One region of the Paenibacillus sp. FSL K6-2859 genome, then DNA from elsewhere that is predicted to be linked to it. Evidence: riboswitches for the same ligand, from Rfam matches in the RefSeq annotation. Region 1 holds a riboswitch; each other region holds the start of a gene.
The links. Region 1 has a riboswitch for thiamine pyrophosphate ahead of MHB64_RS01485 (ECF transporter S component). Riboswitches for the same ligand answer to the same signal wherever they lie in the genome.
Positions count from the first base shown of each region.

Region 2: linked by a shared signal. The riboswitch ahead of MHB64_RS02185 (ABC transporter substrate-binding protein) and the one ahead of MHB64_RS01485 (ECF transporter S component) in region 1 are both predicted to bind thiamine pyrophosphate.
Region 3: linked by a shared signal. The riboswitch ahead of MHB64_RS12955 (ABC transporter ATP-binding protein) and the one ahead of MHB64_RS01485 (ECF transporter S component) in region 1 are both predicted to bind thiamine pyrophosphate.

Region 1 is NZ_JBBOYU010000001.1:316,763-324,551, forward strand. It holds gene MHB64_RS01470 (S-layer homology domain-containing protein) at 1-548, shown strand, start outside; gene hflX (GTPase HflX) at 661-1,926, opposite strand; gene MHB64_RS01480 (hypothetical protein) at 2,512-3,315, shown strand; TPP riboswitch at 3,409-3,520, shown strand; gene MHB64_RS01485 (ECF transporter S component) at 3,629-4,264, shown strand; gene MHB64_RS01490 (ABC transporter ATP-binding protein) at 4,261-5,757, shown strand; gene MHB64_RS01495 (energy-coupling factor transporter transmembrane component T family protein) at 5,699-6,490, shown strand; gene MHB64_RS01500 (DEAD/DEAH box helicase) at 6,672-7,789, opposite strand, start outside.
Region 2 is NZ_JBBOYU010000001.1:487,498-495,286, reverse strand. It holds gene MHB64_RS02195 (MFS transporter) at 1-1,145, shown strand, start outside; gene MHB64_RS02190 (hypothetical protein) at 1,226-2,680, shown strand; TPP riboswitch at 2,835-2,945, shown strand; gene MHB64_RS02185 (ABC transporter substrate-binding protein) at 3,107-4,156, shown strand; gene MHB64_RS02180 (thiamine-binding protein) at 4,270-4,563, shown strand; gene MHB64_RS02175 (ABC transporter permease) at 4,560-5,321, shown strand; gene MHB64_RS02170 (ABC transporter ATP-binding protein) at 5,338-6,180, shown strand; gene MHB64_RS02165 (flavocytochrome c) at 6,295-7,789, opposite strand, start outside.
Region 3 is NZ_JBBOYU010000001.1:2,947,114-2,954,902, forward strand. It holds gene MHB64_RS12925 (pseudouridine synthase) at 1-408, shown strand, start outside; gene thiE (thiamine phosphate synthase) at 389-1,054, opposite strand; gene thiD (bifunctional hydroxymethylpyrimidine kinase/phosphomethylpyrimidine kinase) at 1,035-1,865, opposite strand; gene thiM (hydroxyethylthiazole kinase) at 1,887-2,681, opposite strand; gene MHB64_RS12945 (ABC transporter substrate-binding protein) at 2,722-3,756, opposite strand; gene MHB64_RS12950 (ABC transporter permease) at 3,753-4,526, opposite strand; gene MHB64_RS12955 (ABC transporter ATP-binding protein) at 4,507-5,406, opposite strand; TPP riboswitch at 5,437-5,540, opposite strand; gene MHB64_RS12960 (amino acid ABC transporter substrate-binding protein) at 5,764-6,600, shown strand; gene MHB64_RS12965 (amino acid ABC transporter permease) at 6,652-7,320, shown strand; gene MHB64_RS12970 (amino acid ABC transporter ATP-binding protein) at 7,335-7,789, shown strand, end outside.

The sequences.
Region 1 (7,789 bases):
AAAAAGAGAAGTCTGCTCCCGCTATACACTTTACGGATGTTCAGGCATCTTCGTGGAGTGCCTCCGTAGTGGAGCGTGCAGCTAAGATGGGGATTGTAACGGGTTATAGTGATGGTTCTTACCATCCGGATCAAAAGGTAACTCGCGCCGAGTTCGCCACAATGGTAGCAAAAGCTTTTGGTCTACCGAATTCAAGCGGTTCATTCTTCTCTGATACACAAGGACATTGGGCTTCAAAATCGATTGCAGCATTACAAGCTAAAGGGGTAATCACGGGATATAGTGATGGTTCTTTCCATCCTAATCAAGAAATTTCCCGCGCTGAGATCGTTGCAATGCTTGCTCGTCTGACAAACTATGTTCCTAACGCATCCAATCTATTTTTGGATGTAGCTACGAACTGGGCTTCTGAACAAATTAATGCTTTTGCAACTGCTGGCATAGTAACTGGTAAAGGCAACGAATTGTTCAAACCGAATGATACTGCATCCCGTGCGGAGTCGGTTGCGATGATCATTCGCTTGTTGGATAAATTGCTTGCACAATAAGTGAAATATTTCGGATAGTTAACCGGGTTCGCTTCCACCAATAAGTAGAAGAAGGGGCTGTCCCTGAGTCATTTATGACTTATGGGACAACCCCTTTGCTGCGTCTTATAGCCTAAAGCTCAATAAAGTCACTGCGGAATTTCTCGAAATCAGATTTTCTGCATTCCAGTTCAAGCCTTGTGCCTGTTTCTTCATAGCTAGTCGATTGGACATGGGCATGCTCGTTAAAATAGGAGACCACATTGCCGCGATCAAATGGAATCAGAATTTCACACTGTACATAATCCGTAAAAACATGGCTGCGAATCAGATCTGTAAGTTCAGCTATCCCGCTAATTTGTTTGGCGGAAAGATAGACATTGTCACCCTCAAGGTGAGGGTAAGGTAGGTCCGTTAGGTCAGCTTTGTTGTAGGCATAAACTGTTGGAATTTGGTCCGCACCGAGCGCTTTCAAAGTCTCATCGGTGACAGCCATATGCTGCTGATGCTGGGGATCGGAAATATCGACTACATGAATCAATAAGTCGGCTTCGGTCACCTCTTCGAGCGTGGAGCGGAAGGCTTTGACCAGATGATGGGGAAGCTGGCTGACGAATCCAACGGTATCTGTTAATAAAAAGGTTTTGTGATCCGGTAGCTCAATGCTCCGAACGGATGTCTCCAGCGTAGCGAATAACATATCCTTGGCGAACACTTGCTTATTAGAGCCTGGATGATACGTCTCCACGATTACATTCATTAAGCTGGACTTGCCGGTATTCGTATAGCCGACGAGACAGACGACAGGAACCTCATTCTTATGCCGCTGCTTCCGCTGAATTTGGCGCCTTGCTACTTGCTGTTGAAGCTCAACCTGTAATGCTGAAATCCGTTCTTCAATTCTTCTGCGATCCAGCTCCAGCTTTGTTTCACCAGCGCCTCTGTTCTTCAGCCCAGCACCACCACCTTGTCTGCCGAGAGATTCTCGGAGACCTGTTAATCGGGGGAGCATATATTGCAGCTTAGCTACTTCCACTTGCAGCTGAGCTTCTTTGGTCTTCGCTCGTTCTGCGAAAATATTCAGGATCAGAATCGTCCGGTCAATGACCTGACGGCCTAGAGAGGACTCCAAATTGCGAATCTGTGAAGGAGACAGCTCATCATTAAAAATAACAATAGGAGCATCATGCGCTTCTAAGAGAGCAGATAATTCTTGGATTTTGCCTGTGCCGATATAGTGGGAAGGGTTGATCCGACTTGCCTTCTGACTAAGCTCTCCTACAACTTCTAGGTCACAGGCAGCTGCCAGATTAGTGAGTTCTTCCATCGAATAAGCGAAGTTTGTTTCGTTTTGTAGCTGGACACCGACTATAATAGCTTTTTCTCGTAGTTGTTCCATATATTTATTCATCCTCCAGTAGTAAATAGTAAACGCAAAAAAACACAGGTCATCTGCCTGTGCTTATGGTTCGTTAGAGGACGTCAGAACAAATGTGTAAGGGGAAATCTCCGTTACAACATTAGGGTCTTCCATAGATATATCAAATTAAACAACTGGGGCGTAGGGAAATGATAACTTAATCCCTTACGAGCAGCAGTTGGTTTAAATTATAAGAAAGTATAAGTTTCACGATATACTTTATCCTTATAATTCTCACATAAACGCTACCGTCCTTATAAGGACGCCGAAGGCGTTTTAGTTTGTTGGCTTCTATGGAGGTAAATGGGTAGACCTATCCTGAGTCCTCTGCACATGGGCAGAGCTTTAGCGCTATTCAATTAGCCGCGCAAAGTTCTAACTCGGATAAAATCTATCACACGTAACCCTCCGTTCATAAAAAGTTAAGTCGAGTTTACCACATCCTTTATTTGGTGGCAAATCTGTATATTATATCTGTTTAGCACTTCTCTATTTTAATATCATCCAAGAATTCTAAAAATTGATTGCATAGCATATAGATATAATTTGATATGAATAGGAGGTGTGAAGACATTGCCTGTCCTCTCTACAAGCACAATCATTAATTTACCTGTCGACGGTACCCGTCCAATAGATCAAGTTGTGATCGAAGTAGTTAACAATGGATCAGCTGGAGCGGCTTGTTATTTAACGGGTTTAGCCAATAGTGCAAGTCCTCAGACAGTCTTTATTGAAGAATTATTTGAGCTGCAATATCGGGAAACGTTAAGTAAGACCTACCCTATTGTAGAGGATTTATTTCAATTTAATTTTGTGTATTCACAGGAGCAATTAAAGATTCAGGTTTTTCTTGTGGATGTGAACGGTGTCTGGACGGCTGTTAATCTGGATGTGTTTCAAGTAAGCCGTATAACCTCGGAAATACGTGATAACGTATCGGTTACATCGACTGACTTCGCAGCGATCAGCTTTATGAGGAGTCCTGCCTTTACTATTCCACAAGGTCTTGCGGCTGAAATTAGACCGGCTGCTTTAGATATTCTATCCAAGAGACCTGTGCGTTATATGGTCGTTGCAGGTGGAACTCTGGATGGGACATTTGAAAATTTCCCTACACCAACTACGGATATTCCTGTCACGGACACAGCACTGCTTGTCAATTACACCTGCACTACGGTCACGGGTGGAAAGGTGATTATGCAAGGTACAGGATCAGGGATCTCTGGTGCGTATGCGAATTTGGCCGTTAACTTGCTTAACGAGCGGCTCTCTTACGAGCTTCAGGATGAGCCGGTTACTTTGGTAGTTAACTCACTCTCAGGTGATGATGATCTCGCCGTCACTTTTAAGATGTCCGAGCAATGGTGAGCGTTCTACACTTAGATACCGCGATAGGGATACCCAAGGAACGAAAATCATATTGTAAAAAGTTTACTTATGATATAAGTTATAGGAAGTTGAATCGCAATAAACGGGTGCTTGATGAAGTCAGGCTGAGATAGCGGCCTTATGCCGCTGACCGTCAATCTGATCTGGGTAATGCCAGCGTAGAGACGTTATTGTCGAGCATCCTTTTTTTTGATGCCATGCGCAAGCCTACCCATTAATGGGTAGGCTTTTTAAAATTACTCACATCATGCGAGCAACGAATCCAAGAACCTAGAAGGGAAGTTGTTGAAGCATGGAACAAGCTAAGCAAGGACAAAGGCAAGGACAACAAGACAAAGGGACGAGGTCACGGGGATTGAAGCTGACTGATATTCTGGTAACCATCGTGATCGCGGTCGTATTCGGTATTATCTATAAAATCTGGGGACCGATGTACGACGTGGTCAAACCGCTGGGTACCCATGCGGAGCAAACGATATACGGCATGTGGTTCATTGCCGGGACGTTCGCGTTTCTCATCATCCGCAAGCCGGGAGTGGCGCTTCTGGCTGAGATTGCGGCGGCTTCCGTTAGTGCGCTATTGGGCAGTGAATGGGGGCTTTCGACCTTGTATTACGGCGCGTTGCAGGGATTGGGCGCGGAGTTAGTCTTCGCAATTTTCCTCTATCGCAACGCGAACGTCTGGGTCACGTCGCTGGCCGCGCTCGCGGCGGCGGCGGGTTCGTTGGTGCTGGATTTCGGCTACGGTTACATTGAATCGTTGTCCGCTTGGAACTATACGCTGCTGATCGGACTGAGGGGACTCGGAAGTATCGTCATCGCCGGTATCTTCGCCTTCGGACTGTCCAAAGCGCTTGAGCTCACAGGCGTAACCAAAGTGTTGAGACCGGCGTCCAAGGCGGACTATGACGCATTGACACGACTATGACGCCTGGAGTCTCCATAGCTGCGAGAGTTAAGAACCTAAAGCTTAAGTTTGCCGGAGAGGACTCCTTGTTGTTCAAGGGCATTTCCCTTTCTTTCCACCAGGGGGAGAAGACGCTGCTGCTCGGCCCGAGCGGATGCGGGAAGTCGACGCTGCTGCAGGTGTTGAGCGGTTTGATTCCCGGTTCGATCGAAGTTCCGATGATCGCTGAAGAGACATTTGTTCCCGAGCGATGGGGATACGTATTCCAAGATCCGGATACGCAGTTCTGTATGCCATATGTGGACGAGGAGATGGCTTTCGTTCTCGAGAACATGGGCGTCCCCCGCGAAGAAATGGTAGGTCTGATCCGCCTTTATCTCGCTCAAGTCGGCTTGAATATTCCTGATATCCATATCGCAATCCAATCGTTATCGCAAGGGATGAAACAGCGATTAGCCATAGCTTCCGTTCTGGCTATGGAGCCAGAAGTGATTTTCCTGGACGAACCGACAGCGCTGTTGGATAGCGAGGGTACGGAGCTGGTATGGTCTGCGATCAGAAGCCTGTCCGAAGGCATTACCTTGATCGTCATTGAACATAAGATCGAAGGCGTAATCGACTTTTTCGATCGGATCGTCGTGTTATCCCGTGAAGGAGTAGTTATCGCTGACGGATCGCCGACGGAAATCTTTTCAGCTAAAAGGAGAGAGCTACAAGAATACGGAATTTGGTATCCGGGCGTTTGGGAGGACTATATCGAGAATAAATCCCGGAGGTCAGACTGCATTACTCGTTATTCAAACGCAAACGATCGGGAAGATGTCTATCTGGAAATGGACAGGTTTCGTGGGAAACGAGGGAACAGGGCGGTCATCGAAGTAGGGAGGGCAATCGTCACCCCGGGTCAATGGATCGGGATCATCGGCCATAACGGAGCGGGTAAGAGCTCCTTGCTGCTCTCGATCATGCGACTGATTAAGACCGAAGGGATATGCAAGATAGCAGGCCGGGAAGCGGAGCATGTTGCGCAAGCGGCCGAGCATATCGCATTCGTTTTTCAAAACCCCGAATTTCAATTTGTAACACATTCGGTACGGGAAGAGATCGAGTATTCGTTGTTGCTGGATGGCGTTCATTGCGAAATTCGGCGTGCGAAGGCGTATAAGCTAATGGAAGAACTTTATTTAGAGGACGTTGCCTCGCGGCATCCGTATCAGCTGTCGATGGGGCAGAAGAGACGATTAAGCGTCGCGACGGCGATCGTAAAAGGGCAACACATATTGCTGCTAGACGAGCCGACCTTTGGGCTGGACGCACGGAATACGTTCTCTTTGCTCGAGAAGCTTGAGCGGCTGCTTTCGGCGGGAGCCTCGATTATTATGGTCACGCATGATGCGCGGATCGTAGAAAATTTCTGCACAGCGTCATGGAGAATCGAAGACGGGAGACTTACTGATGTTATTGACCTTTCCCCACCGGGAAACCTGGCTACACCGCGTCAATCCTACGCTTAAGATCGTTCTGTTCTCTCTCTGGTTCGCGGCAATTATTCTCATCCACGACTTTAACGTCATGGTGAACGTAGCCATCGGCTCGATGCTGCTGCTTCCGTGGTCCGGGCACCCATTGCGCAGATTGCTGTTATACACCTCCCCTTTCTTGCTGATGTTCGTGTCTACATCTACGGGGATGATGTTCTTCGGCAAGGGAGAGACGGAGTGGGTCCGATGGGGATTAGTGAACATTACGGAAGAAAGCTTCTACAGAGGGCTGCATCTGGGGTTCAGGGCACTGAGCATGGCGTCGGTCGGGCTTCTGTTCGGTCTGACGACGAGGCCGGTAAACCTCTTCTACTCCTTAATGCAGCAGGGGAGATTACCGGCTAAGTATGCTTACAGCTTCTTGGCCGCGATGCGGCTGGTGCCTATTCTCGCAGAAGAATTCCAGACCTTGCACCACGCATTGAAAGTCAGGGGAATACGCAAACGAGGGAGGATATTTAACTTCTACCAGCTGTTGCAACGATACGCGATCCCTTTGCTTGCCCAAAGCATACGACGCGCCCATAGAATCGCGGTGGCTATGGAGGCGAAGCGGTTTTCCGGGCAGGCCAAGAGAACTTATTATTATGTTATTGGCTTTACGTACCGCGACGTCCTATTCACCGCATATGCGGTCGGCGTATTCTGGTTGGCATTCCTGGCCGGAATCGAATGGCCTTACGCGGACATTACCGATGTTCGTTAAGCCGTAAAGGATGACATGCACAGATTCGTTGGTGGTTAGAGAATGATTCTGATCTTATGCCATCGTTCAGTAACAAAAAAAGCAGAAACTCTGATATAAAGAGTTTCTGCCTTTTTATTGGATTAAACAAATCTTTCGCTACACTATCCAGCATCTTCTTGAGTATCTGAAAGCGGCAGGATTAGTCTGTTAAGCCTCGCCGCAATGTAAATAGGTCTGTCAAAGCCTCAGTAGACAGCTCGGTAATCCAGCCTTCGGAGCTGGAGATGACATTATCGCTTAGCTGCTGCTTACTCTCCAGCATCTCATCAATTTTTTCTTCGAGCGTCCCGAGGGCGATGAATTTATGCACCTGTACATCGCGCGTCTGGCCCATCCGATAGGCGCGGTCCGTCGCCTGGTTCTCAACGGCCGGATTCCACCAGCGATCGAAGTGGAATACGTGGTTGGCTGCGGTTAGATTCAGACCGACACCTCCAGCTTTAAGAGAAAGGATGAACACATTCGGCTGATCAGTCGGTGGTGCATCTGGACGACTGGATCCTTCGTCCACAGAAGGTATAGGCGTCTGGAATCGCTCAATCATTCGGTCACGCGCCTGTTTGGAGGTACTGCCGTTCAAATAAAGGACGGGCTCTCCCAGCTCCTGCTGTAGAACAGCCTGAAGCATTTTTCCCATCCCGACATATTGCGTAAAAATGAGACAGCGCTCATCCTCTGCACGAAGTTCCTTCACCATATCCAGCAGTCTTTCAAGTTTAGAGGAACGGTTAATGAGTGGACTGGTATCCAGTTTATTGTCCGAATCGGTTTCAGGGAGGGCCTCCTTGGTCAGAAGCATCGGGTGATCACATAGCTGCTTAAGTCCGGTCAAAGCCCCAAGAATGGCGCCCTTACGCTCAATACCTTCCAACTTCTGCATACGTTCGAGCAGTCCGTTTACGGTCTGGTCATAGAGCGCAGCTTGTTCAGCTGTGAGATGAACGTAGGTCTTCATCTCATTTTTATCTGGAAGATCGAGCTGGATGTTAGGATCCTTCTTCTTACGGCGTAGCATGAACGGCTTCACGAGATTTTGTAGGTCCGCTGTACGTTTCTCGTCACGTTCCTTCTCAATGGCATTACTGAATCGATCGTTAAAGGCTTTGGCACTACCCAGATAACCTGGGGTTATAAAATCATAAATGGACCACAGCTCAGATAATCTGTTCTCTATAGGTGTTCCTGTCAGCGCAATCCGGTGTAAAGCCGGGAAGCTACGTACAGCTACCGACTGCTTCGTTTGAGCATTCTTGATAT
Region 2 (7,789 bases), 170 kb from region 1:
CTATTCTTCCCGTTCTGTTACAGCATTATGACCAAAATTACAGTGCCGGCGGGCAATTAATCTTTAGTCAATTCGCTGGTTTTCTGGCTGGTGTGCTTGTCTCTCCCCTACTCAATCGCCGTTTTGGCAAACGAGGAGGCATCATTATCGCCACCGCTCTTCTCCTGACTGCTGAAATTGCATATGCTTTTCTGCCACCTTGGGGATGGATGTATGTCATTGCTGTTGCGGCTGGCTTTGGTTTCGGTATGATCGAAGCCGTCATCGGCACCATCATTATCGGAGCTGTGACAGAAGGAACCGCGATCGCGATGAGCCGACTTGAAGTCCTTTTTGGGGTAGGGGCACTCCTAATGCCTCTTATCGCCAGTCCGCTCATTGCTACCGGAGCATGGAGATTGACATTTCTAATTGTCGCTTGCTTCTCATTACTTTCCCTCATTCTCTGGGGAAGAGGCCATTTCGGGAATCTGCAACGTATACTAGACGAGCGAGCACCTCGCAAAGTCTCAGCATCCCCGCATTCCTCGCAGTCCAGCACACAGCTTCCGTATAAAGGGAAACAATGGATTCTGCTGGGTATCTTCATTCTTTTCTTCTTTCTCTATGTAGGTACGGAGATGAGTCTGGTCAACTTTATGCCCGCCATCTTTATCGCCAAGCTAGGAATGACAGAATCTGCGGCGGCGCTGACAGTTACTTTCTTTTGGCTAGCTATGTCTACGGGAAGATTGTTTGCTGGAGTGATTGCAGAGAAAATTTCTTACCGTGTATACATTTTAAGTAGCTGTTTACTGACCTTGTTACTATTGGCTCTTTTTCCGTTCACAGAAAATCGATTAGCTGCATTCATCGTAATTATGCTACTTGGGCTATTTATGTCCGGTATTTTCTCCATAGCTTTAGTCTTCTCCAGCAAGATGCTGCCAGGAGCCGAAGAATCAACACCCAGCATAATGATCGCTGCTGGAGGTGTCGGTGGAGCTCTGCTGCCCCTATTTATGGGCTGGTCTATGGACCATTTAAAAGTAGCACAAACTGCTGGGGTACTTGCCGGCTTTGCCGCCTTCCTGTTCTTGCTGAGCATTGCCGCATGGAGATTCCAATCCAGGCAAGCAGTACAAAGAAAGAGTTCCAGTATTTAGAATGTTAGAATGGTATCAACCTAATCTTTTTAGGGTAATGTCATCTATAAGCATATTCTGAGCACAAGGATGGACGATGAATGGATAAGCTTTCAACTGAACCTTTATTACATACTGCGCTTATGCAGTTTATTTTTCCCTTTTCAATAAAAAAGGGTGATTCTAAGAAGCTCATCCAACAATTGCAGGATGAAGGCTTCACACGTTTTTTTCTGGATAATAAAGAGCTAGAAAATGCTTATTACGGAGAAGGCTACTGTGTTTCCCATGAACGGCTGGAGCGTACCTATTTACCGTTTGCTGCACACATTCTTTTTCCACGCAAGAAGGATGTGGACTCTTTCCGCCGCTTTTCCAGAGTCAATGATCTGGACTGTATCCTAGAGATTCCTCAGCAGTCTATATTTTTTAAAATTCTCTCGACGGATATATTCATATGTCCTTTTCAGCTTGGATTTGTGACCATGCGTGTCCAGCTTGAGGGGGATTCGATTCCCTTTAGTATTGCACTGGAATTCGCGGACCGCTTCCGGACGCTTGAGAATACCTTCGTACAGGATGATTACACCTATATCCATTGCGGGGAACAGACCTATGAGATGGTAGAGGATTTTGTCTTCCGAAATCTGGTGGATGGACTGGAGCCTTTTCTGGATCACTCGGATATCAATGGGGCTTATTTCGAGACCCTTCCCTTTTTCGTAGATGAAAGAATGCAGGTGCAAGCCTTTTATGGCTTTCAGAATGAAGGAGATTCTGATGAGATTAGTGTAAATATCCGCTATCGCGCCTCTCAGCTTGATGGAATTGATCTGAACGGCAAGCCCTATGCCAGTGCCAGCGATCCAGCGTATATTGCGAATTATTGTCATGAGCATTCCTATAATCGATGGGGCCCAGACACGTATTATATGATGAATGAGCAGACCTTTTGCTGCCTTACCCGAGCTGAACCAAAGATCGCCATTAGCCTGGCCGACCAGATGTACGGGCAATACTATTACGGATTTCTACTCAATATTTTCCACAAAATCGTTCTGCTAAAGCTGGCAAATATGCATTCCCGACTACGCATAAACCACGATTATGATGAGATCGATAATTTAATCTACTCGATTAATAAATTCTCGGCAAAGTTTTATTTCTTAGAGCTAATCTCACAGTCGCAAGGACGGGAGATTTTTCTTCAGCTGCGTAAAGTATACGGGAACGATGCTCTATTCGAGGAAGTAAAAGAAACCTTGACTGACCTGTTTCAGTATCAAGATAAATTCCAGTCGAAGCGCCGGGATAATCTGCTGATGATCCTCACTGTATTTACGGTGGTAAGTGGGATTTATGGCATGAATCAAGTCATTGACGATCTGGATGGAAAGATTCAGTGGAGTAAAATGGTTAGCTATTCCCCCTTTGAGTTTCTTGCTCTCTTCGTGATTATGAGCGGGATAATGATCAGTGTTGTCCTTACACTAGGTGCTCTGGTTACTGAGCTTAAGCGGCGTCATCGCAAGAAACATAAAGATCTGGATGAATGAAAACGGACTAAGAGATTTGAAAAATTTAGGATCATGCTACTAGACATTCCGAGAACAGCCGTCTATAATACAGCGTATGCAAGAAATATAAGCTATAAAGTATAGGTGCAAAACCTAAACTTTCTTATATTTCAAGTGGAAATACCCGTTAACTTCATAGAACCAGGGGTGCTGGAATTGGCCGGCTGAGATTGTATCCCACAAGATACTGACCCTTATACCTGATCTGGATAATGCCAGCGTAGGAATTGCCAATTGGTTTTGGTCCCTGTGACCTTTACTAACCTTGCGCCAAGCCAGCGTCCCGATCACTCGGGGCGCTTTTTTTTGTGTAGATCACAAAAGATGTAGAAGAAATGTACATACTACACTTTATGGTTCATGTTGGATGACGGGATCTGGCAACCTTAAAGGAGAGAAGAAGACATGCATGTCAAAAAAGCACTCATGCTTAGCCTCATCTGTATGCTCATTCTTGCGATTGCCGGATGCGGCAGCAACAACGGGAATACAGCCGGAAACAAAGGGACTGCTGCGGAATCGAATGCAGAGACCGGATCAAATGCTTCAAAAGAGCTTACCAAAGTTAAGGTTGCACTGGACTGGACACCGAATACGAATCATACCGGTCTTTACGTAGCCAAGGATCTTGGTTATTACGCGGAAGAAGGTCTGGATGTAGAAATCGTTCAACCTGGCGCAGCAGGCTCCGATACCATGGTTACTTCTGGGGAAGCTGCTTTTGGGATCAGCGCTCAGGAAGGATTGACTCTAGCTCGTCTACAAGGCGTCCCCCTTGTCTCGATTGCAGCCATTATTCAACATAATACGTCGGGATTCGCCGCTCCAGTGGATCGCAATATTAAATCGCCAAAAGATTTTGAGGGTAAAACTTACGGAGGCTGGGGCTCTCCCGCCGAGGAAGCAGCCATGAAGGCGATCATGGACCCTGTTGGTGGCGATGTGAAAAAGGTGAAGCTAATCAGTATTGGTGAAGCTGACTATTTTACCGCAGTCAAACGTGACATTGATTTCGCTTGGATCTTCTACGCTTGGACCGGTATTGAAGCCGAACTGCGTGGAGAGCCTCTGGATATGCTGTACTTGAAGGATTATGCGCCTCAGCTCGATTATTACACCCCTGTGCTGACCACGAGCGAGAAGCAGATTTCTGAGAATCCAGATTTGGTGAAGGCTTTCCTGAAAGCCACATCGAAGGGTTATCAATATGCGATTGATCACCCAGAAGAGGCTGCCGCTACATTATCCAAAGCTGTGCCTGACCTTGATGCCGAGCTTGTCCTAGCCAGCCAAAAATGGCTTAGCCCGAAATATAAAGACGACGCCCCCCGCTGGGGAGAGCAAAAAACCGAGGTCTGGCAGAATTACGGCGACTGGATGTATGATTTGAAGCTGCTGGACAAACCGCTGGATGCAGCTAGTGCATTCACGAATGATTTTTTACCGGCGGAGTAGACCGGACTTCCCAAGTTCGTTCAAGATTCGATGTCGAATCCGCTTCCTGAATTACTTCGTTATCAAAGTTGGCTTTTTGAACTTACCTATACAAATTGAGAGGATTGATTATTGTGGCTAACACATTGCTCAGCATTCAAGTAATTCCTAAGACTCCAAACAATGAGGATTCCATCCCATACGTCGATAAAGCAATTGAAGTTATTCAAAAATCCGGCGTTAAACATCAGGTGAACCCGCTGGAAACCACGATGGAAGGTGAACTTAGCGAGCTGCTTGAGGTTGTTCGTCAAATGCAGGAGGCGCTGATCGAAGCTGGTAGTCCAAGCGTGATCTCACAGATCAAAATTGCTCATAACCCTAACGGAATCAGCATGGATAAATTGACGGAGAAATATCGGCCGTGAGATCGACCTGGAAGCTAATATGGCCGCCCCTTGTGGCGGTCGTCTTCTTTTTAACCGTATGGCAGTTATCTGTTTCTCTATTCCATATCGAATCCTGGATTCTGCCGAGTCCTGCTGATATTGCCCGCGAATCCACCAGTAATGCCTCAGGTCTCTGGGCTCATACGATGGCTACGCTCCGACTCACATTAATCGGTTTTCCTATTGGTACAGGTGTAGGCTTGATCGTCGCTCTACTTTTGCATCTTTTGCCTTGGGCTAGACGCGCTTTTTATCCACTGATTATTCTGAGTCAAAATGTTCCCTCTATCGCACTCGGACCACTGCTTATCATCTGGTTTGGCTTTGGTCTTTTGCCCAAAATCGTACTGATTACACTGGTATGCTTCTTCCCGGTAGCTGTCGCTGCAATGGGCGGCTTGTCTCAAAGTGATCAGGTCATGATGAATTATATGAAAATGGCGGGCGCAAGCAAGTGGCAAATCTTCACCAAGCTGGAGCTTCCGTCTTCTATACCGGCACTATTTTCCGGTGTGAAAATATCAGCTACCTATGCGGTTATGGGAGCCGTGGTCGCTGAATGGATTGGCGCGGATAAAGGGATTGGCTACTATATGCTCCTGCAAAAATCGGCTTACCGTACGGATCGGATGTTTGTCGCTATTGTTATTATTGTGCTCCTTAGTCTTGTACTTTTTGCGATTATCGCCTTGCTCGAAAAATGGTTAGTTCGCTGGAAACCGCGCCGTAACTCATAGAAAGGAAGATGCCTGTATGTCTCAAGCGACGCAAATAGGGCAAAGAACAACTGAAATCATAAGCTCTCCTGAAGCTCATACTGCACCACCTGCTCTAGAAGTAAGCGGCATCTCCAAGTCCTTCACCCATCGCCGCCGCGAGACGAACGTGCTGAACAACGTCTCTCTTAAGGTAGAGCAGCAAGAGTTCGTTTCGATCGTCGGTCCTTCCGGCTGCGGAAAAAGCACCTTATTCCATATGATCGGCGGACTAGTGAAGCCTGATGCAGGAACGATCCGCATGAACGGCAAGGTCGTTACAGGTCAACGTGGTGAAATCAGTTATATGCCGCAGCAGCCCGCGCTTTTCCCTTGGCGTACGATTGAGGATAATGTGCTGCTCGCCGGGGAAATCAAAGGTGCTCTGCAGGATGGAGCTCGTGAAGAAGCGCGCCAGTGGCTCGAAAAGGTTGGCTTGAGCGGGTTTGAACAGGCTTACCCGCATATGCTGTCTGGGGGGATGCAGCAGCGTGCGGCTTTTCTCAGAGCATTGCTAGCTCCGCAGGAGTTGATGCTGCTCGATGAGCCTTTCAGCGCATTGGATGCCCTAACTCGCAGTGAAATGCAGCGTTGGCTGCTCGAACTGTGGGAGGAGAATCGCCGCTCTGTGCTGTTCATCACCCACAACATCGAAGAAGCGTTGCTGCTCTCGAATCGTATTTATGTATTCTCGGGCCGCCCCGGCTCCATCCTACATACTGTTGACGTGCCATTTCCACGGCCACGCCGCGATGAGATTACGGATTCCCCGGAATTCCTTAAGCTCAAACGCCAGCTGTCACAGTGGATGCGCGAAGAACAGGCTAAGAGCGGGAAGTAGCTTTTTGAATAGAGGTCACTCTACTCACTTTAAACAAGAGATTAAACAAAGAACCGCCCGGGCTTCAATTAGCCCAAGCGGTTCTTTTGTTTTAATCAGAATAGCAGTTAAATCTTATTGTGCTTGTACAAACTCAGCAGATTTAATCCCTGCTTGACGGCCGAAAATAATGATTTCTGCTACAGAGTTACCGCCGATCCGGTTTTGACCGTGCAATCCACCTGTAACTTCACCAGCCGCATACAGGCCAGGAATAGCAGCGCCGTCTTTATTTAATACCTCTGTATTCGTATTGATCTTCACGCCGCCCATGGTGTAGTGAATCCCTGGGGCGATCTTAATAGCGTAGTAAGGACCAACGGACAAATCATTGTCCATCCCGGTTGTTCTGCCGAATTCAGCATCGTTCTTGTTCTTTACTGCGCTGTTCCAAGTATCAAGTGTCGCTTTTAGCTTATCGGCTGGAACACCGATTTCTTTCGCCAATGCTTCGATGGTATCCGCTTGGATTACGAAGCCCATTTTGTCATATTGTTCAATTGCTTTTACGCGTGATTTAACGCCGGAATCAAAGACAAGCGTTGCCGCTTTTTCAGGAAGTGCATTGATCGCTTCGGTAACTTTATCACGTGTAGTCAATTCGTTTACAAACCGTGTGCCTTCGCTGTTCACGAGGATAGATCCTTCACCGCGAACGGCTTCCCCGATCAGATAAGATTTATCTTGTTGAACTGTTGGGTGAACTTGAATTTGATCCATATCGACAGTAGTTCCGCCAAGTGCCTCGATCATCTTGATGCCGTCGCCTGTACTACCGATTTGGTTAGTCGTAACGTATCCTTCCAGATCAGGTCTAACTTTTGATATCATATCCATGTTGGATCCAAAACCACCTGTTGTTACAACAACTGCCTTCGCTGTAATGGTTTTTTCATCAGCTTGATTAAAGAGTACTTTGACGCCGTTGGCCTTACCGTCTTTTTGAGTAATTTCTTTAACATCAGCGTTCACAAACAGTGGAATTTCTTTTTCTTGTACGTTTCTAACCAATCCTTTGACAAGGTATTGGCCTACCGCAGATCCATCTTCTGGACGGTGGGTGCGTTTTTCGCTCATGCCGCCTGTGATTGTAATATTGTTCAGCTTGATTCCGATCGAATCCAACCAATCGATCGCACTTGCGGAATTGTCAACGAAGAAACGAAGCATCTCTTTATCATTCGTGTCATGACCGCCTTTTAGCGTCTCTTCATAAAACTTATCATTGCTATCTTCAATGCTTTGCTCTTTTTGAAATTTCGTTTGGGAAGCGTTCATCCCTGAGGAGGATTTACTTGTATTCCCACCTGCAACCGGCATTTTTTCTAAAATAACCGGATTCAAGCCCTTAGCCTTAGCTTCCAGTGCAGCAGACATTCCCGCACCACCAGCACCGACAATAACGATATCATAATTATCTTTTAATTGATCCAGTGGTGTGTAACTAGCTTCTGATGCACCTGATACGGCTTCAGCTTTATCATTTTTGGCCGTCTCATTTACCTTACTTTTGTTCTCATTGCCATTACTATTACCTGCGCTGTTGCTATTACTGTTACCGCAGCCTGCG
Region 3 (7,789 bases), 2.6 Mb from region 1:
ATCGGGAGATTAGATAAACACTCGGAAGGTCTCATTTTATTAACGAACGATGGAGATATCGTAAACAAAATGATGCGTTCCGAAAATGGGCATGAGAAAGAATACGTGGTTACCGTAGATAAGCCAGTGACGCCAGAATTCTTACATGAAATGTCTAGCGGTGTGGACATACTTGGGGTCACAACGAAACCTTGCGAAGTGTACCCGATCGCTGATGATGAGTTTAGAATTATCCTAACTCAAGGCCTTAATCTGCAAATACGCAGAATGTGCAAGGAGTTAGGATATAGAGTACTTAAACTAGAACGAATAAGAATCATGAATATTACACTTGATAGTTTGGAGCGAGGACAATGGCGTCATTTGAGCGGAGAAGAGCTGAGTGAGCTTATGTTCCTCTTAAATTAACTTCTTGAACAAATCCTCTAGCGGCTAAGGTGATGTCTTCAGCGCCCGCAATAGCTGATATAACGGAGATACCGTCCGCACCCGCAGCTAGTACTGGTGCTGCATTGTGCACTGTGATTCCTCCTATGCCGACTAAAGGAACCGTAATGCCGCTGTTTCGTATTTCCTCAATGACTAATGTGCCTCGAACGGCTTGGGCATCGTCCTTGGAAGAGGTAGGATAAATAGGTCCAATCCCTAGATAATCAGCTCCATCTGCAATGGCCTGCTGGGCTTCGGCGAGCGAATGAGCGGACACACCAACGATCTTGTCCTCCCCAAGCAGCTGCCTGATTGCTAGCGTGGGGGTGTCATCTTGTCCAACATGAATGCCGTCCGCATCAAGGGCGATGGCTAGATCAATATCGTCATTAACGATAAAAGGGACTCCGTTAGCACGACATATCTTTTGAAGCCGTCTTCCTAAATTAAATCTAACCTCTGCAGTTAATGCCCCTGTACCTTTTTCACGAAATTGGAACATTGTTATGCCTCCAGCAACGGCTTCTTTTAATACCTTGGCTGGGGATTTAAGGCAATTCACACTGCCCATAATGAAATAGACTTTTAATAAATTACGTAGTTGATCACTGTCTATTTGCTTCAAGGTTCATCCCTCGCAATCTATTCTGATATGCAAAATGATTCGTAGGTCCATGTCCAGCCCCTATGCCCAGCTCATCTTCAATCGCCGCTTGTATAAAAGCTTTGGCGGTTTGAATGGCCTCAGCAACGGATTTGCCTTTGGCTAGCTCAGCAGTAACTGCTGCTGAATAGGTGCAGCCTGTGCCGTGCGTGTGTCTAGTCTGAACTCGTTGACTCTCCATAAAGATGAATTCGTGACCATCATATAGGAGATCCACAACAGCCTTAGTTGAGGTATCATGCCCACCTTTTAGCACTACATAGTTAGAGCCCATGGCATGAATGATTTTAGCCGCTTCTTTACGATCGTCTATAGTAGTGATGCTTCTGTTGGTAATCATTTCAGCCTCTGGAATATTGGGTGTCGTCACTAAGGCTAGCGGGAGGAGATGATTGATTAAGGACTGAACAGCTTCTTGCTGTAGCAGCGTGGAACCCCCTTTAGCAACCATCACAGGATCAACTACAAGATTACGCCAGCTGTATTGCTGGATCTTCTCTGCTACGATACAAATGATGTCACTGTTAAATAGCATCCCAGTCTTCACGGCCTCAGGCTTCAAATCAATTCCAATGGAATCAAGCTGTTGCGTAATAGCTTCCAGTGTCAACGGAAATACGCCCTGAACTCCTAGTGTGTTTTGGGCTGTCACAGCTGTGAGTGCGGACATGCCATATACAGAAAGCTCTTGAAAGGTTTTTAAATCTGCCTGGATGCCAGCGCCACCACCGCTATCCGAGCCGGCTATAGTTAAAGCTTTGGATATAGTCATTCTGTTCACTCCTTAGGGTTGTTATCTGAGTTGTTTAATTTTTGATTTATCTTTGTAAGTTTCAGCTGTGAGCAAGCTCAATTGATTTAGAAACTCGATTTGAAAGCTCCCCGGACCTTGTCCAGTCGTTAGTTCAGCGGCGATTTCAGCAGCCACTCCATAGAAGGAGAGAGCTTCGACTGCTGCTTCAAGAGATGCTCCTTCACTTACCGCAAGAAATGCACCGACTACTGCACTTAGCAAACAACCGGTTCCCGTTACTTTTGTTAGAATAGGGTGACCATTGCTGGCAATGTAGGTGTTATCTCCATTTGTGATGACATCATCTTTTCCGGTGATGATAACCACACAATCTAACTTCCGCGCAGCAGTCTCAGCCAAGACGACGACATCGCCCTCACCTTCACCAGCATCCACCCCTTTGATAGACCAGCTCTCACCAATGACATTGGCAACTTCAGCCACATTGCCACGTAGAGCGGTAATTTGCATCTCATTCACAAGCTTTTGAGTGACAGCTGTTCGATAAGCAGTGGCTCCCGCACCCACTGGATCAAGAACTAAGGGAACGCCGTGCTTATTCGCAGATTGTCCCGCGAGCACCATAGATTGAATGGCGTAGTCATTCAGTGTGCCGATATTCAGAACTACGGCAGATGAAAATGCGGCGATATCTGCCACTTCTTCGTGAGCATCCGCCATAAAGGGGGAGGCTCCAAGCGCTAAAAGACCGTTGGCTGAAAAATTCGCTACCACGATATTGGTGATATTGTGGATCAATGGATTGAATTCCCGTACTTTGGATAGATAACACATGATAATTCCTCCTCAAGTTTTATGGGCGAATAGCTAATGTTTAAAGATTAATAAAAGCATCCTCAGCTTTGATGTCAGTAGACAGTAAATCATTGTCTGATAGCCACTGGCGTACCTTCTCCCAAGACGCGGGTTCTTGATATCCAAAATCTTGGTCACCCGCATTCATTAGCGGTAGTAGAATAGCCAGACTCTTCTCTTCAATTTGCTTATCAAGTGGAGAGGTCTCATCTTCGTGTGCAAGCAGCAAATTCAACGCTTTTTCCGGATTCTCCTGCACAAATTGTTGTCCTTTAGTAATTGCATTTAGAAACTTTTTGAAATAGGACTCAGAATTTTGTATTCCTTGATCGCTGGCGACAAGTACTAGCTCGTAATAATCAGGGACTCCGTAATCCGTGGGGTTGAACGAGTTCACGGAATGCCCTTCTTTTTCCAAGATTAATTGTTCGTGGTTAATGAACCCTCCCATAATGGCATCCACTTGCCCCGTCGCAATCGCCGGAATAAGGTCAAAGCCTACGTCGATTAATTTGCTGGCCTTAGGGTCACCCCCATCGTTTTGGATCATCGTACGAATCATGGCTTCATAAAGAGGAATGGAAGAATACCCAATCTGTTTACCTGTGAGGTCTTTGGGACTATGAATGTCTCCAGTTTGAGGTACCATTAAATGATTAAGCGGATGTCTCACAATCGCAGCAATCGAATGTACTGGAATGTTCTCACTGCGTGCCATGAGCACCTGAGGCTGATAACTAAGCGCTAAATCGATTTGATTCGCTGCTACAAGTTTCAGTGCGTCATTGCTGTCTGCGGGCATTTGGATCTCTACGTCCAGACCTTCCTCTTGGAAATAACCATTCTGCTCAGCTGCATATAAAAAAGAGTGAACGGCATTGGGATACCAATCGAGCATAATCGTCAGCTTGTGCGTTTGTTTAATTTCGTTATTAGATGAATTAGCAGGAGTATTGCTTACATTGGATGCTTTTCCGCAGCTGGTGAAGATTAGGACTGAACATATGAGAAATACGGGAATAAGCCATTTTCTTTGGAAATTCAAATCATTCATTGTTTAGATCCTCTTTTCTTTAAAAATAATGGTTCGAGCAGAGCTATCATTAGAAACAACACTATACCAAGCGCGGACAACAGAAATACAGCGGCGAACATTTCGGCACTTTGCAAATTTCCGGCCATCCTTCGGCTAAAGTAACCGAGTCCTTTGCTTCCGCCGAGCCATTCGCCGATGGTCGCTCCAATCACGGAGTACACAATGGATAGCTTTAGTCCTGAGAAAAAGGAGGGCAGCGCCAGCGGGATTTGGGTTTTAACGAGCAGTTGCCAGCGGTTGGCGCCAAATGTTAACAATAAGTCTTTGTAGGCTTGACCACTTGTACGAAGTCCGTCATATGTACTCACAACGACTGGAAAAAAAGCAGTTAGAAACACAACAGCCACTTTGCTCCATAGCGTATACCCGAACCACATAATAAAAATGGGGGATAGCGCGATTAACGGAATCGTCTGACTGATAATAAGGAACGGATAGATGGCCTTTTCAAGGGGGCGAAACAAGTACATTCCGGTGCCCAGCAGTGCACCACAAATAACTGAGAGAACAAAGCCTACCCATATTTCCTGCAATGTGGCCAATAAATGCGGTCTGAGTAATTGCCTGTGTTCGATCAATGCGATGCCTATTGAAGAAGGTGCAGGTAGGATAAAGGCTGGAATCAAGTGAAGACGAACAGCTGACTCCCAGATCACAAGAATGAACAACAGCAGTAGAATGAAGGGAACGTAATTGTTTACATATTTTTTAAAAGGTATGGGCTGCATACAGTCTCCGCTCCAACTCTTCCCGTAACGCTATAAACCGGGGTTCATAGTTCATCTTGTAATGTCTTGGCCTCGGTAAATCAACGACAATCTCCTGGATTTCGCTATGGATTCCTCCAGACAATAAATAAATACGATCGCTTAGTAATAGCGCTTCCTCTAGATCATGGGTGATGAGCATCACTGTTTGACCGAGCTCATCCCAAAGCTCCAATAGCCAACGGTGTATCTCACGTTTGGTCATAGCATCGAGCGCTCCAAACGGCTCATCTAGCAGCATAAGACCGGCCCCGCCACCAGCTACAAGCGTTCGTAGAAATGCGACTCGCTGTTTCATGCCACCCGACAGCTCATGGGGATAAGCCCTCTCTACATCGGCTAAACCGAAACGTGAAAGCATTTCTTGAATGCGAGAGATCGTCTGTTGTTTGCTAAACGTTGGTTTAATCTCCCAGGGCAAAAGACAGTTGTCGAGCACGGTTCTCCAAGGCAACAGCAAATCCTGCTGAGGCATGTAAGCGATCTGACCTAAGCGAGTAGAGGATGACGGGTTCGAATGAATTATTATTTGCCCGTGAGTGGGTTCGAGCAAGCCTGCTATAGTTTTGAAAAGCGTGCTTTTTCCGCATCCGCTAGCCCCAATGACCGAGACAAACTCTCCTCTGCTGATATCTAAGGATAGATCTGCAAATACAGGGGGGTGTTCAGATTCCGGAAAAGAGTAGGTTAAGCCTTGAATGGATAGGATTGTCGTGATGATTGAACCTCCTAAACGTTTTGTGATGGATAAACTTCTTGTATGCTTAAGTTTTGTGATTGATTGTAAACAAATAAAGACCCATTCATTTCCGAAGGGAAATAAATGGGTCAAAAAGTTCATTCTGCATAGGAACACTAAAATGCATGGGATGAAAATTCTGCTCCACTTCCCTCCGCTGGTATGATCCAGATCAGGTTCCAAGGGTCCGGAGCTTGAAGCTCCGTCTCAGTCGGCCGACTCCCCTAGTGAAATAACAGGTCCATATTTAATTTGTTTATAAATATACCATATCTTTCTGAGATGTAAAGAGAGGATCTTGTGAAGGATTATTCTAAGAATGGGTAATATAAGGGTAGAGATTTACCTAATATTACAATTCCGATGTATATAATCGGAAAAAATCATTGACGGTATACAGCGGCCAGTGTAGTATACAATTTACCGGATGAATTCCGGGTAAAGAGAGGGGAATTAATTATGAAAAAACTAAGTTTAACTATTCTATTGGCGTTAACCGTGGTGTTTGTAGCGGCCTGCGGCAATAATTCGAATACCGGTACGTCTAAGAATTCTTCAGCTGGAACGAATGCTGGAAATACAGCCACTGCACAAAACAGTCTGGAAGCTGTTAAAGCTAGCGGCAAATTGCGTATAGGAACAGAAGGGACCTATGCACCCTTTACTTATCATGACGCTTCGGGCAAACTGACCGGCTTTGATGTAGAAATTGCTGAGGAAGTAGCGAAGCGTCTCGGTGTTGAACCAGAGTTTTTTGAGACACAGTGGGACGGTATTTTTGCTGGGATGGATGCCAAGCGGTTTGATGTTATTTTTAACGAAGTATCCATTAATGAAGATCGTAAAGTGAAATATGATTTCTCCGAACCGTATATCGTATCTAAAGCGGTATTGATAGTGAGTGAAAACAATGAGGATATCAAAACTTTTGCAGATCTTAAGGGGAAAAAAGCCGGACAATCTCTGACCAGTAACCTGTCTGATATCGCCCGTGAGAACGGGGCTGAAATTGTAGCTACAGATGGCTTCAATCAAGCGATGGACCTATTGACCTCAGGCCGAATTGATGCAACTGTAAATGATGGTTTGTCTTATCTAGACCTGAAAAAGCAAAAGCCTGATGTGAAAATTAAAGTGGTAGATGAGATTCCAGACGGTTCGCAAAGCGCAGCTGTTTTCTTAAAAGGCAACGAAGAGTTGGTAAAAGCAGTTAGTGATGCAATTGTTGAAATGAAGAGCGATGGCACGTACTTAAAGATTTCTGAGAAATACTTTGGTGCTGACGTTTCAAAATAATTCAAGGGTTCAGAAGCTTACCAGCTTGGAGCCAAAAAAGGATGTCTAAAAATGGATGACCGCAAAATACAAATTTTCTTAGATTCACTGCTACCCCTGCTAAAAGCTGGGGTGGCTTTTACCATTCCATTGGCATTGATATCATTTGCACTGGGAATGATCTTAGCGATATTGACAGCACTGGCTCGTCTCTCCCCGTGGATACTTCCGAAGCTAATCGCCCGCTTTTATGTATGGGTCATTCGTGGAACCCCATTGTTAGTACAACTGTTTATTATTTTTTATGGTTTGCCGGCAGTGGGAATTGTGCTCGACCCTTTCATAGCCGCGACCATTGGATTTACGCTTAGTGTAGGGGCTTATTCATCTGAAATCATCCGTGCGGCTATTCTGTCGATACATAAAGGTCAGTGGGAAGCCGCTTTCTCCGTTGGGATGACTCGTACCCAGGCACTGCGCCGCATTATTCTGCCACAAGCTGCCCGTGTTTCTGTACCGCCGTTATCGAATTCCTTTATTAGCTTAGTCAAAGACACTTCATTGGCAGCAATCATTACCTATACGGAGATGTTTAGAACTGCGCAGCAGGTAGCTTCTACAACGTATGAGCCTCTGCTGGTGTATACGGAAGCCGGATTATTCTACTTATTGTTCTGCTCTGTGTTGTCAGCACTGCAAAACTACTTGGAGAAACGACTGAGTCGTTACTCTGCGAGCTAAAGGGGGAGACAATTATGATTGAAATACTTAATTTGCATAAATCCTTCGGTGAGCTGCAGGTATTAAAGGGCATTGATCTGGAAATGGAGCATGGCAAGGTGCTGGTCATTATTGGCCCATCGGGTTCAGGCAAAACAACGCTTTTACGCTGCTTTAATCTGCTTGAAGTCCCTGATCAAGGAAGCTTATCGCTCAGTGATATTAAAATTAATTTCACGGATAACAAGAAAATCCCCCAGAAGTCCATTTTGGCGTTACGTCAAAAAACAGGGATGGTCTTTCAGTCCTATAATCTTTTTCCGCATATGACGGCACTAGGCAATGTAATGGAGGGGCAGGTGACGGTCCAGAAGCGATCCAAGGACGAAGCACGCGAACGTGCCCTTAAGTTATTAACTAAAGTTGGCTTGGCGGACAAAGCGGATGCTTATCCGCATCAACTGTCAGGTGGTCAGCAGCAACGGGTAGC